DNA from 2 places in the Desulfitobacterium dehalogenans ATCC 51507 genome. Region 1 is predicted to be linked to the other one. Evidence: a T-box and tRNA genes for the amino acid it is inferred to sense, from the RefSeq annotation. Region 1 holds a T-box; the other holds one or more tRNA genes.
The links. The T-box of region 1 lies ahead of serS (serine--tRNA ligase). A T-box ahead of a tRNA ligase gene usually reads a tRNA of that ligase, here a tRNA-Ser.

Region 2: it encodes a tRNA-Ser, which carries the amino acid that the T-box ahead of serS (serine--tRNA ligase) is inferred to sense. The anticodon was not compared.

The regions. Positions count from the first base shown of each region.
Region 1 covers NC_018017.1:1,513,589-1,518,180, reverse strand. The annotation lists gene DESDE_RS07340 (Dph6-related ATP pyrophosphatase) at 1-126, opposite strand, end outside; gene serS (serine--tRNA ligase) at 289-1,569, opposite strand; T-box leader at 1,655-1,850, opposite strand; gene DESDE_RS22485 (hypothetical protein) at 2,607-3,065, shown strand; gene DESDE_RS22020 (hypothetical protein) at 3,114-3,275, shown strand; gene DESDE_RS07325 (DUF2935 domain-containing protein) at 3,446-4,444, opposite strand.
Region 2 covers NC_018017.1:29,062-33,653, forward strand. The annotation lists gene DESDE_RS00150 (B12-binding domain-containing radical SAM protein) at 1-719, shown strand, start outside; gene DESDE_RS00155 (N-acetyltransferase) at 765-1,526, opposite strand; gene DESDE_RS00160 (aspartyl-phosphate phosphatase Spo0E family protein) at 1,683-1,853, shown strand; tRNA gene DESDE_RS00165 (tRNA-Ser) at 1,975-2,068, shown strand; RNA gene ffs (signal recognition particle sRNA large type) at 2,142-2,404, shown strand; gene dnaX (DNA polymerase III subunit gamma/tau) at 2,465-4,135, shown strand; gene DESDE_RS00175 (YbaB/EbfC family nucleoid-associated protein) at 4,155-4,487, shown strand; gene recR (recombination mediator RecR) at 4,498-4,592, shown strand, end outside.

The sequences.
Region 1 (4,592 bases):
GGCGTTCTTGTTATAAGTAGTCAGTAAACTTACCGGCTCACACCCACTCTTTATAGCTCGATACAGCGCAAGTACACTATCCTTTCCTCCACTATAAGATGATGCGAACTTTATCTCTTTATTCATATTCACTCTCCTACTTTATGCTATTTTTTGCTTAGCTTCATAACTGTCTATATATATCTTAGTGTACAAGCAGATACCCCCTGAATCCAGTGAATCTTGGCGACTGAGTAAAATCACTCCCCCAATAAAAACCGCCACAAAAGTGGCGGTAACAAACAGCAATTATTTGATTAACTCTTTACCCCCCATATACATTTGCAATGGTTTCGGTATTGATAGGGTACCATCTTCCTTCAAATTATTTTCTAAAAATGATATCAACATTCTTGGAGGTGCTACGACTGTATTGTTAAGAGTATGCGGGATGTAGTTTTCTTTGTTTTTACTTTTTATCCGGATAGAAAGACGTCTTGCCTGTGCATCCCCCAAGTTGGAGCAACTACCAACTTCAAAATATTTTTTCTGTCTCGGTGACCACGCTTCTATGTCTATACTTTTTACTTTTAGATCTGCCAAATCACCCGAACAACACTCCAAAGTACGTACAGGGATATCCAAAGTGCGGAAAAACTCAACCGTATATTGATATAGTTTTTCGAACCAACCTGCACTATCTTCCGGTTTGCATACCACAATCATTTCCTGTTTTTCAAATTGATGAATTCGGTATACACCCCGCTCTTCAATGCCATGGGCACCAATCTCTTTACGAAAACACGGCGAATAACTGGTTAGTGTTTGAGGAAGTTTTTCTTCATCTAGGATTGTATCAATAAATTTACCAATCATAGAATGCTCGCTCGTGCCGATGAGATATAAATCTTCACCTTCAATCTTATACATCATATTTTCCATTTCTGAGAAGCTCATAACACCGTTTACAACATTGCCTCTAATCATAAATGGGGGGATATAATAGGTAAATCCTCTGTCAATCATGAAGTCCCGCGCATAGGAGAGAATCGCAGAATGCAAACGTGCTATATCACCGCAAAGATAATAAAAACCGTTTCCACTTGTTTTTCTTGAACTATCAAAATCGATACCCTTAAACTTTTCCATAATATCAACATGATAGGGTATCTCAAAGTCTGGTACAACAGGCTCACCAAATCGTTCAATTTCGACATTTTCGCTATCATCCTTACCGATTGGTACTGTGGGATCCATAATATTGGGGATAATCAGCATCCTTTCGCGAATCTGGATGTCAAAGTCATCAATTTTTCTCTCCAATTCTGCGAGTTCATCTGCCATAGCAACTATGTCTGCCTTCGCTGATTCAGCTTCATCCTTTTGTCCTTTTAATATCAATACACCAATTTCTTTACTGATTGAATTTCTTCTGCTTCTGAGATAATCACGTCTTGATTTCGCTTCCCGATTTTGAGTATCTAAGGCAATAACTTCATCTACAAGGGTGATTTTTTCATTCTGAAACTTTTTTCTGATATTTTCTTTAACGATCTCAGTGTTTTCACGCAGCAACTTAATGTCTAACATTATTTTCCTCCTCATCTATATTCTTTTCATTAGAGATAACAGTATGAGTTTAGAAAAATAAAAGCCTTCCGAACCCATACAAATAATATGGGACGGAAAGCATCCGCGGTACCACCCAAATTGTCAGATAACACTGACCACTCTAAAGTGCTGTAAAGGGCACACCCTTCGACTCATCGCCGACAGCTCAAAAAATGGAACGGTTTAATTTCTCACCGGTTCGCACCAACTACCGGCTCTCTGGGAGATTTATAAACCTTAGTTTTTATCATCGCTATTAAATGTATTATATGCATCTATAAATAAATTTACAAGAAGAATTGTTATAGTTTGGTCGTGTGTATACATTTTCCTACTTTACGAACAACACCGAAGTCAATCCATATAATATCAAAAAAGGATGATATTGGTGTATGACTTTGCGTTGCGCCTAGTCCAATATTACTGGCTTATATGGTTGTTTTTTTCCTTTCTTTTCTCTTCTATTCTGGGTTACGTTATCTTTAGAAACTATTTGACCTTACCATCTTAACAAAGGTGATGAAGATATGAACAGCATGGGCTTAACGGACAATACAAAAACGACAACTAAATTTTGGGGAATATGGTTGCCCGTCCCTACCGTCATAGCCATCATAAACTCTTTATTCTGGACATGGTTAATTCTCCGAACAGTAGGGTATGTTGAAAACCCAATTGAAAAATCAGTGCCCCAAATAATTGACTCCTTTTAGTTTTGCATAGGAATAAAAAGGGGGGGGGGGATTTTCATGTCATCCGATAAATCTATTAATAGATTTCCGAATTGCTATTATTTTCTAAAGAGATACTGGCAGAGTGAATTCCATTCCAAACTCTGTCGAATAACTCGAAAATACTTCCATAACCGCTTAGATCCTTTTAACTTGTGTCCGCGTACAATTCTCTTTTGGTTTTTTATCCCCCCCTACAGAGCAATTGGCATTTCAATCCTTGACCTTCAGAGAATAGCAGTCTACGGACGCCAACAGATAGAACCAAATCAGACCATCTATCTAATGTTTAAAATATTAGAATTAAATTCTCCAATCCCTTTGACATTGCTCATCATGTTTGCTTCCTTGGGGTTAGTCTTAACCGACGGAGCGAATAAAATTGTTCAGGCTGTTCGTTCAGAATACGAAAATATTGTGCCAACAGATGAGTCAGTGACGCCGTCTTTAAATCCCTTCAATTTAACTCCACGCATGTCTATATATTTTCCTATCATTGATGATCACACCTCAATCGGTTTTTTGACAATCGATTTGCGACACATAGAATTTAGTATTAAACAATCCTTAGAGCCCAATGAAAATATCAAAAGTCTCATTCGATTTATAGATATATATGCACCTTTTCCCCTGCAACTTGGAATTATGTTTCTGTCTGTCGGACTTTTTCTCTGTGGCATTATTTTTAAATTTATCCTAAGCCTAAATCAGGAGCTCCTTGATGAAATAAGGTGCAGTTTATAATCGCAGAGTTACGATTTCCAGCTTATGCTCGCCAAGAGGAGAGATACCATGACTTTATATGATTTATGGGCACACGGCACACTTTTATACGCACAACCCTTTGCCTATTTCTCTCCGTTGGTATCGCTGGGGGCATTTATCTTTGTTGTTTTCATAATTACTGCCTTGAAAATGATTTTAGAGCATAAAGAACAACATGTTCTATGGTAATATAAGCTCCTTTAATTCTGGCGGGTAAGAATGGGGGATTTCATTAATTATCAGAATCAAATGTTTATCGCCGATTCTTAAACGATGGTGTTTATATAAATTTTGAGTTGGCCTTAAACAAGCTTTAAGGCCAACTCATATTGTTTTTTAACTACTTTTTGATCGTTAGATTAGAATAAAGAAGGTGTACGAATTTTTAATTGTCCTGACAACTCGTTTTTCAAACCAAAGATTCTCCCAGAAGTATCTAGTATTCGTAAGAAGTGATTTGCCTCCCGTAGGAGATGATCGGCAAGCAAAGGAAATATGATTGACTTTATGCGGTTAGCTAATATTAATTCTTCTGCAGTAGCTTTAAAATTACGCAAATTGCTTGTAGCCGCAATTTCTTGGCCAATCAATTGACCTAAAGGATTTGCACCACTCTCTGTTTGGGCACGTAAATTAAAAAATAACCTTGCAAAATTATTGGCTTGATCTATCAAGGCAGCTTCAGTCGGGTCTAACAAATGGGCAATGAATTGGGCATGTTCAGCCATTTGCAGATCCCAGAATACTTTTTGGCAAATTACTTCTTGTGTCAAGTCGATTGATCCCCTTCTCTGCAGCAATCTTAGTTGCTCAATAAAAAGGAGCGCTTCGCGTCGAATGTGGACAATAAGAAGTGGAAAGTTAAAAGTAAACAACCGACCAGATAACATAGCATCCAAGACTTGGGTTTTAAATTTAACTAATTCTCTCGTTAGCACGATAGCTCTTTCATTTAGGCTTTGAACATTTCCTTCAATAGCTGGGTTCACATTTTCTGCTGCAGGTAAAAGTCTTAGCTCTTGAACAGTTAGTGACGTATCAAGTGGAACTCCACCTAATCCTTGCGTCTTCTGTTCAGCCCTTAAAGTCATATTCGTTGCAACTTCTCCAGAACACAATACAGCGGAATCTACATTGCCATTCGCTAAAAGAACAGCCTCAGTTAAAAGGGCATTAAAGGAATTCATGAAATGAATCGCCTGTTGTGACAAAGCTTCATCTTTAGAAAGAAATCCCGCTGCTAAGAAGAAGGAGTGTTCCTTCATAATACGCAAAAAGAAAAGATTTAAATTTAGTGACTGACGAATAAAGACATTTGTTGGTAATAACCCATCAGTAATTCCCGAATTAAATAACATTATTCGGTAATACCTCCTTTCTTTGACTATTTAGTACATGTTATTCCAGGATTGTACTGACGGTTACACTAGTACAAATGAATTTCATTGAACTTTTAGAGAAGTCGCTCATTTAACACTTTATAACATGCCAAAACTCCCAAAATAT
Region 2 (4,592 bases), 1.5 Mb from region 1:
TTATTGATGATAATTTTATCGGTGTGCCTTCCTACACTTGTGAATTACTTAATAAGCTGCGGGGAATGGACCTTAAATGGAGTGCGGCTGTGACCACTAAAATAGCCGACCATCCCGATTTGCTGGATCTAATGGCTGAGACGGGTTGCCAAAGTCTTTTTATCGGCTTTGAATCAATCAATAACTCGTCTTTACATGGGGTAAATAAGGACAATCACTTTGAGAAATATGAAAAGCTTGCCGCAGAAATTCACAGCCGAGGCATTATGATCAATGCCAGCATGGTATTCGGCCTGGACGGGGATGAACCGGATGTTTTTCAGAGAACACTGGATTGGCTGGTAAAGAATAAGATCGAAACCCTGACTTCCCATATTCTCACTCCATACCCCGGCACAGAGCTATATCGCCGAATGAAAGATGAAGGACGAATAACTGATCATGAGCTGTCAAAGTACAATACGGCTCATGTAGTATTTCAACCTAAAGGCATGACAGCGGAGGAATTGTACGAGGGTTACCTTTGGATATACCGGGAGTTTTACTCCTTTCCCAATATATTGCGCCGTATGCCGGAGCATAGAGCACAACGAAAATCTTATCTCTTATTTAATATTTTTTACCGCAAATTAGGCCGGTTCACATCGGCACTGGCGCGGATCGTCCCTATGGGGGCGGTAGGGCGGCTAGCGGCAAGAATCTCCTATAGGGTAAAATGACATGATAGGTCCAGCGGAGAGATAAAGATATCTGATACCCTGAACTCAGCAAATTTTCATTTTGATTAAAAGCTTGTCGAAGCTCTTTTCGGAAAGTATCTCGTTGGTAATAAATTTGCCGTTATAAAAAAGGGCATAGGTGGTAAATGGATTGGGTGCCTTTTGTCCCTGTTCCGTTGTATCAAGTTTAATGGCTTGAACAGCAAACCCTTTTGATGTTAGATGATTTATAAGGATCGGGACATATTTTTCAGTATGGGGACATTGGTTTGTATAATAGATAACCCAGCCTTTATGATCAATAAGGTCGTTTTTCACAAACTCTTTGAATTGGGGAATGTTTGCTTGGGCACTGAAGGGAAGATAGAGCAGTTCATAATAAGGAACCGCTTTATCTGCTATTTTAAAGCCTTTGTATTTCAGATACTTGGGATCAGAGAGAAAGGGCATTTTCTTCTCCGTAGATAAAATAACAATCCCCTCTTTCCCTTTTTCCTTTGAATCATTGATGCAGCGTTCCAGTAATAAATTAGCATATCCCTGACCTTTGTACTGTCCGGAAACCCAGAAGCAATTAATGAACATATAGTTATCGGCCACAATAGGGCACCACGCTTTTTCTGCAGGAATATATTCGATAAAAACTTTTCCACGTACATCTAATTTATCGAAGACCAATCCCTCGGATAAGCGTTTTCTGAGCCAATCTTTTTTTGATGAAACCCCGGATTCTCCTTTTTTATCGGTAATTGCACAGCAAATATGTTCGGAATCCAGATTGTCCAATGTTAATCTTTTAAACTCCATAAATTCCACCTCACTCCCATGGTTAATATTCGTCAGGACTACCCGCTTTCCTTGCTCTTATCGACATTTATTTACCTTATTATGGATTTAATTTCGTTGTTATTTGCATGTGAATCGATTAAAATCTTCTTGAAAGCAATTTCGGGAGGAATTAATGTGGAAAAGAGGTTATTAAAGAAGATTGAGGTGCTTCGTAGAAAATTGTATCGATATGCTACGACACGCAGCTTAGTTGATGATGAGGTCGTAGAGTTAAGTCAAGAGCTGGATCATCTTTTGAATCAATATCAGCGTTTGGATAAGTACAGACAGATGTCTTTTTGGTGATTTTACTGCTTATTCCATTGGCGGAAATATTATTTTATTCGTCTTTTATTGACATGTCTCTAATGTTAGCTTATAATAAGCTTCGTCACCAAATTTCATAGTCTTTTGACAAGACGAACACGGAGAGATGGCTGAGCTGGTCGAAGGCGCTCGCCTGGAAAGCGAGTACATGGGGTTGACCTGTGTCGAGGGTTCGAATCCCTCTCTCTCCGCCATAAGCGCATTTTAGCCAAGTTTGATTCGTTTCGTATTCGACTTTGGCTTTTTATTTTGTTATAATTGATTTGGCCGTGCTAGACGGGGAGGTAGCGGATCCTTGTACTCGCAACCCGCTTTAGCGAGGTGGAACTCCTGCATGAGGGCAGCGTTTGTGGAGCGGCCGGGGCTAATTGTGATGAGGTCTGGGTCTTGCGCAACAGAGCACTTCGAACCGTGTCAGGTCCTGACGGAAGCAGCACTAAGGAGCAAACTCTGTGTGCCGCAAGGTCGCCTAGGCTGAGCAGTGAATCTCGGATTCGTCCGGAAGCGTCTGTTCGAGTAAAGGTGCACGGCCTTAAATATTATCATAAAGGTGGTCTAGTACCATCTTTTTTGCGTAAGGTGGGAGCCCAATGGCTTATTTGGCCTTATACCGCGAATGGAGACCGAAGAATTTTAAAGATATGGTAGGGCAGGAGCATGTCACAAAGACGTTGATGAACGCTCTCGTGCAGAGTAAAGTAGCTCATGCCTACCTTTTAAGTGGACCGAGAGGGACTGGTAAGACCACTACAGCGAAGGTCTTGGCCAAGGCTTTAAATTGTGAGCACCGGGATGGGGTTGAGCCTTGCAATCAATGCCCTTCCTGTCTGAGCATCGATCAAGGAAGCGCGATGGAAGTCTTTGAGATCGATGCAGCTTCCAATCGGGGAATTGATGAAATCCGTGATTTACGGGATAAGGTTCGCTTAAGTGCCGGAGAAAGCAAATATAAGGTTTATATTATTGATGAAGTTCATATGTTGACTACCGAAGCCTTTAACGCCCTTCTCAAGACCCTGGAGGAACCCCCTGAGCGGGTGGTGTTTATTCTGGCTACCACGGAAGTCCATAAAATCCCCTTAACCATTCTTTCCCGGGTTCAACGCTTTGAATTCCATCGGATTTCCTTGGAGCAAATTTACAAACATTTAGATAAAGTATGCCAAACTATAGGTCGGGACGTGGATTCAGAAGCCCTCCAGATTATCGCCCAAAAATCTGAAGGGGGGCTGAGAGATGCTTTGAGCATTTTGGATCAGTGCCTCCTGCTGGATGGGAAGCTGGGAGTGGAGCAGGTCTATCAAGTCCTGGGAATGGTAGGGGAAGAATTCAGCGCCAAACTTGTGGATCACCTCTTGGCTAGAGACTATGCCAAGACCTTAGGTTTTTTAGGGGAAGGCATAAATCAAGGGATGGATCCCAGACAGATTATCCGCGAACTGTTGGATTATCTGCGGCAAGCTTTGCTCTATACTTCAACTCAAGCCTTCCCTCATATTGCGCCCCATCTTAAGGAGCATTTGGCTTTTCAATGCGAAACCATTGGACTCAAAACCCTATTGCAATGGATAGGAATTCTGCTTCAGGGAGAAAGTCAGTTAAAATATGCTGCTAATGCCCGTTTAGCGGCGGAACTTCTTTTGGTTCAAGTGATTTATGACTCCGGGCCCAGTTATGGCAAGGAATCTCCACAAGTTCTGGAACGATTGCAGGAATTAGAGGAGGAGATCAAGAACCTTTCTTCAGGGAAGAGTCGCAAAGAAAGTAAAGTAGAATCACCCAAGAAGGCCGAGGAGAGAAGTTCCGACCTACCGAGTCATAAAAAGCATGTTGAGTCTCCAGTCCAGGATAAACCTGTAAGTACCCAAGAAGGCAAAGATAGTTCTTCCCTGTCCTTTCAGGATGTCCAAGGGCATTGGGGAGAGGTTTTAGAGCAAGTAAGAAAACGCAAAAAATCCACCCATGCTTTTTTGATGGAAGGTAAGCCCGTTGAATTGGATGGAGATACTTTGGTTATCGTATTTAAAGAAGGTTTTTCTTTCCATCGCGATAAGGTCAATCAGAAGGAAAACAGGGAAACAATCGAAGAGGTTCTCGGGAGTCTATTTGGCAAAGCCTATGCTTTGCAAAGTCTGTTGGAAAATGAATATGTAAAAGGCAACAAGGATTCAGATCAAGCTGAGAAATCAAAGGAGAATCCGATGGTCAAAAAAGCAGCTGATTTATTTGGATCGGATTTATTGATTGTTCAAGAAGAATAGTGTAAGGAGTGTAGTTGAAATGGCATTTAAAGGCGGCGGTATGGGGAATATGAGCAATATGCTTAAACAAGCTCAGAAGCTCCAGGAAGAAATGGCGAGAGCTCAAGAGGAGCTTAAGACTCGCACAGTTGAGGCATCTGTAGGCGGGGGCGCCGTTCAGGTTGTGGTCAATGGGAAAAATGAACTGGTAGAGCTGAAGATTAAACCGGAAGCTGTAGACCCTGATGATGTGGAGATGCTGGAGGATTTGGTCAAAGCCGCAGTCAACGAGGGCTTGCGTAAGGTGGAAGAGCTTGTATCCTCAGAAATGGGCAAATTAACCAATGGTTTGAAAATTCCCGGTCTCTTCTAAGTGAGGAACTATGGATTTTTTAAATTATCCTGAACCCCTTGCTGATTTGATTGCGGGTTTATCCCGCTTACCTGGGATTGGACCCAAAACGGCAGGCCGCTTAGC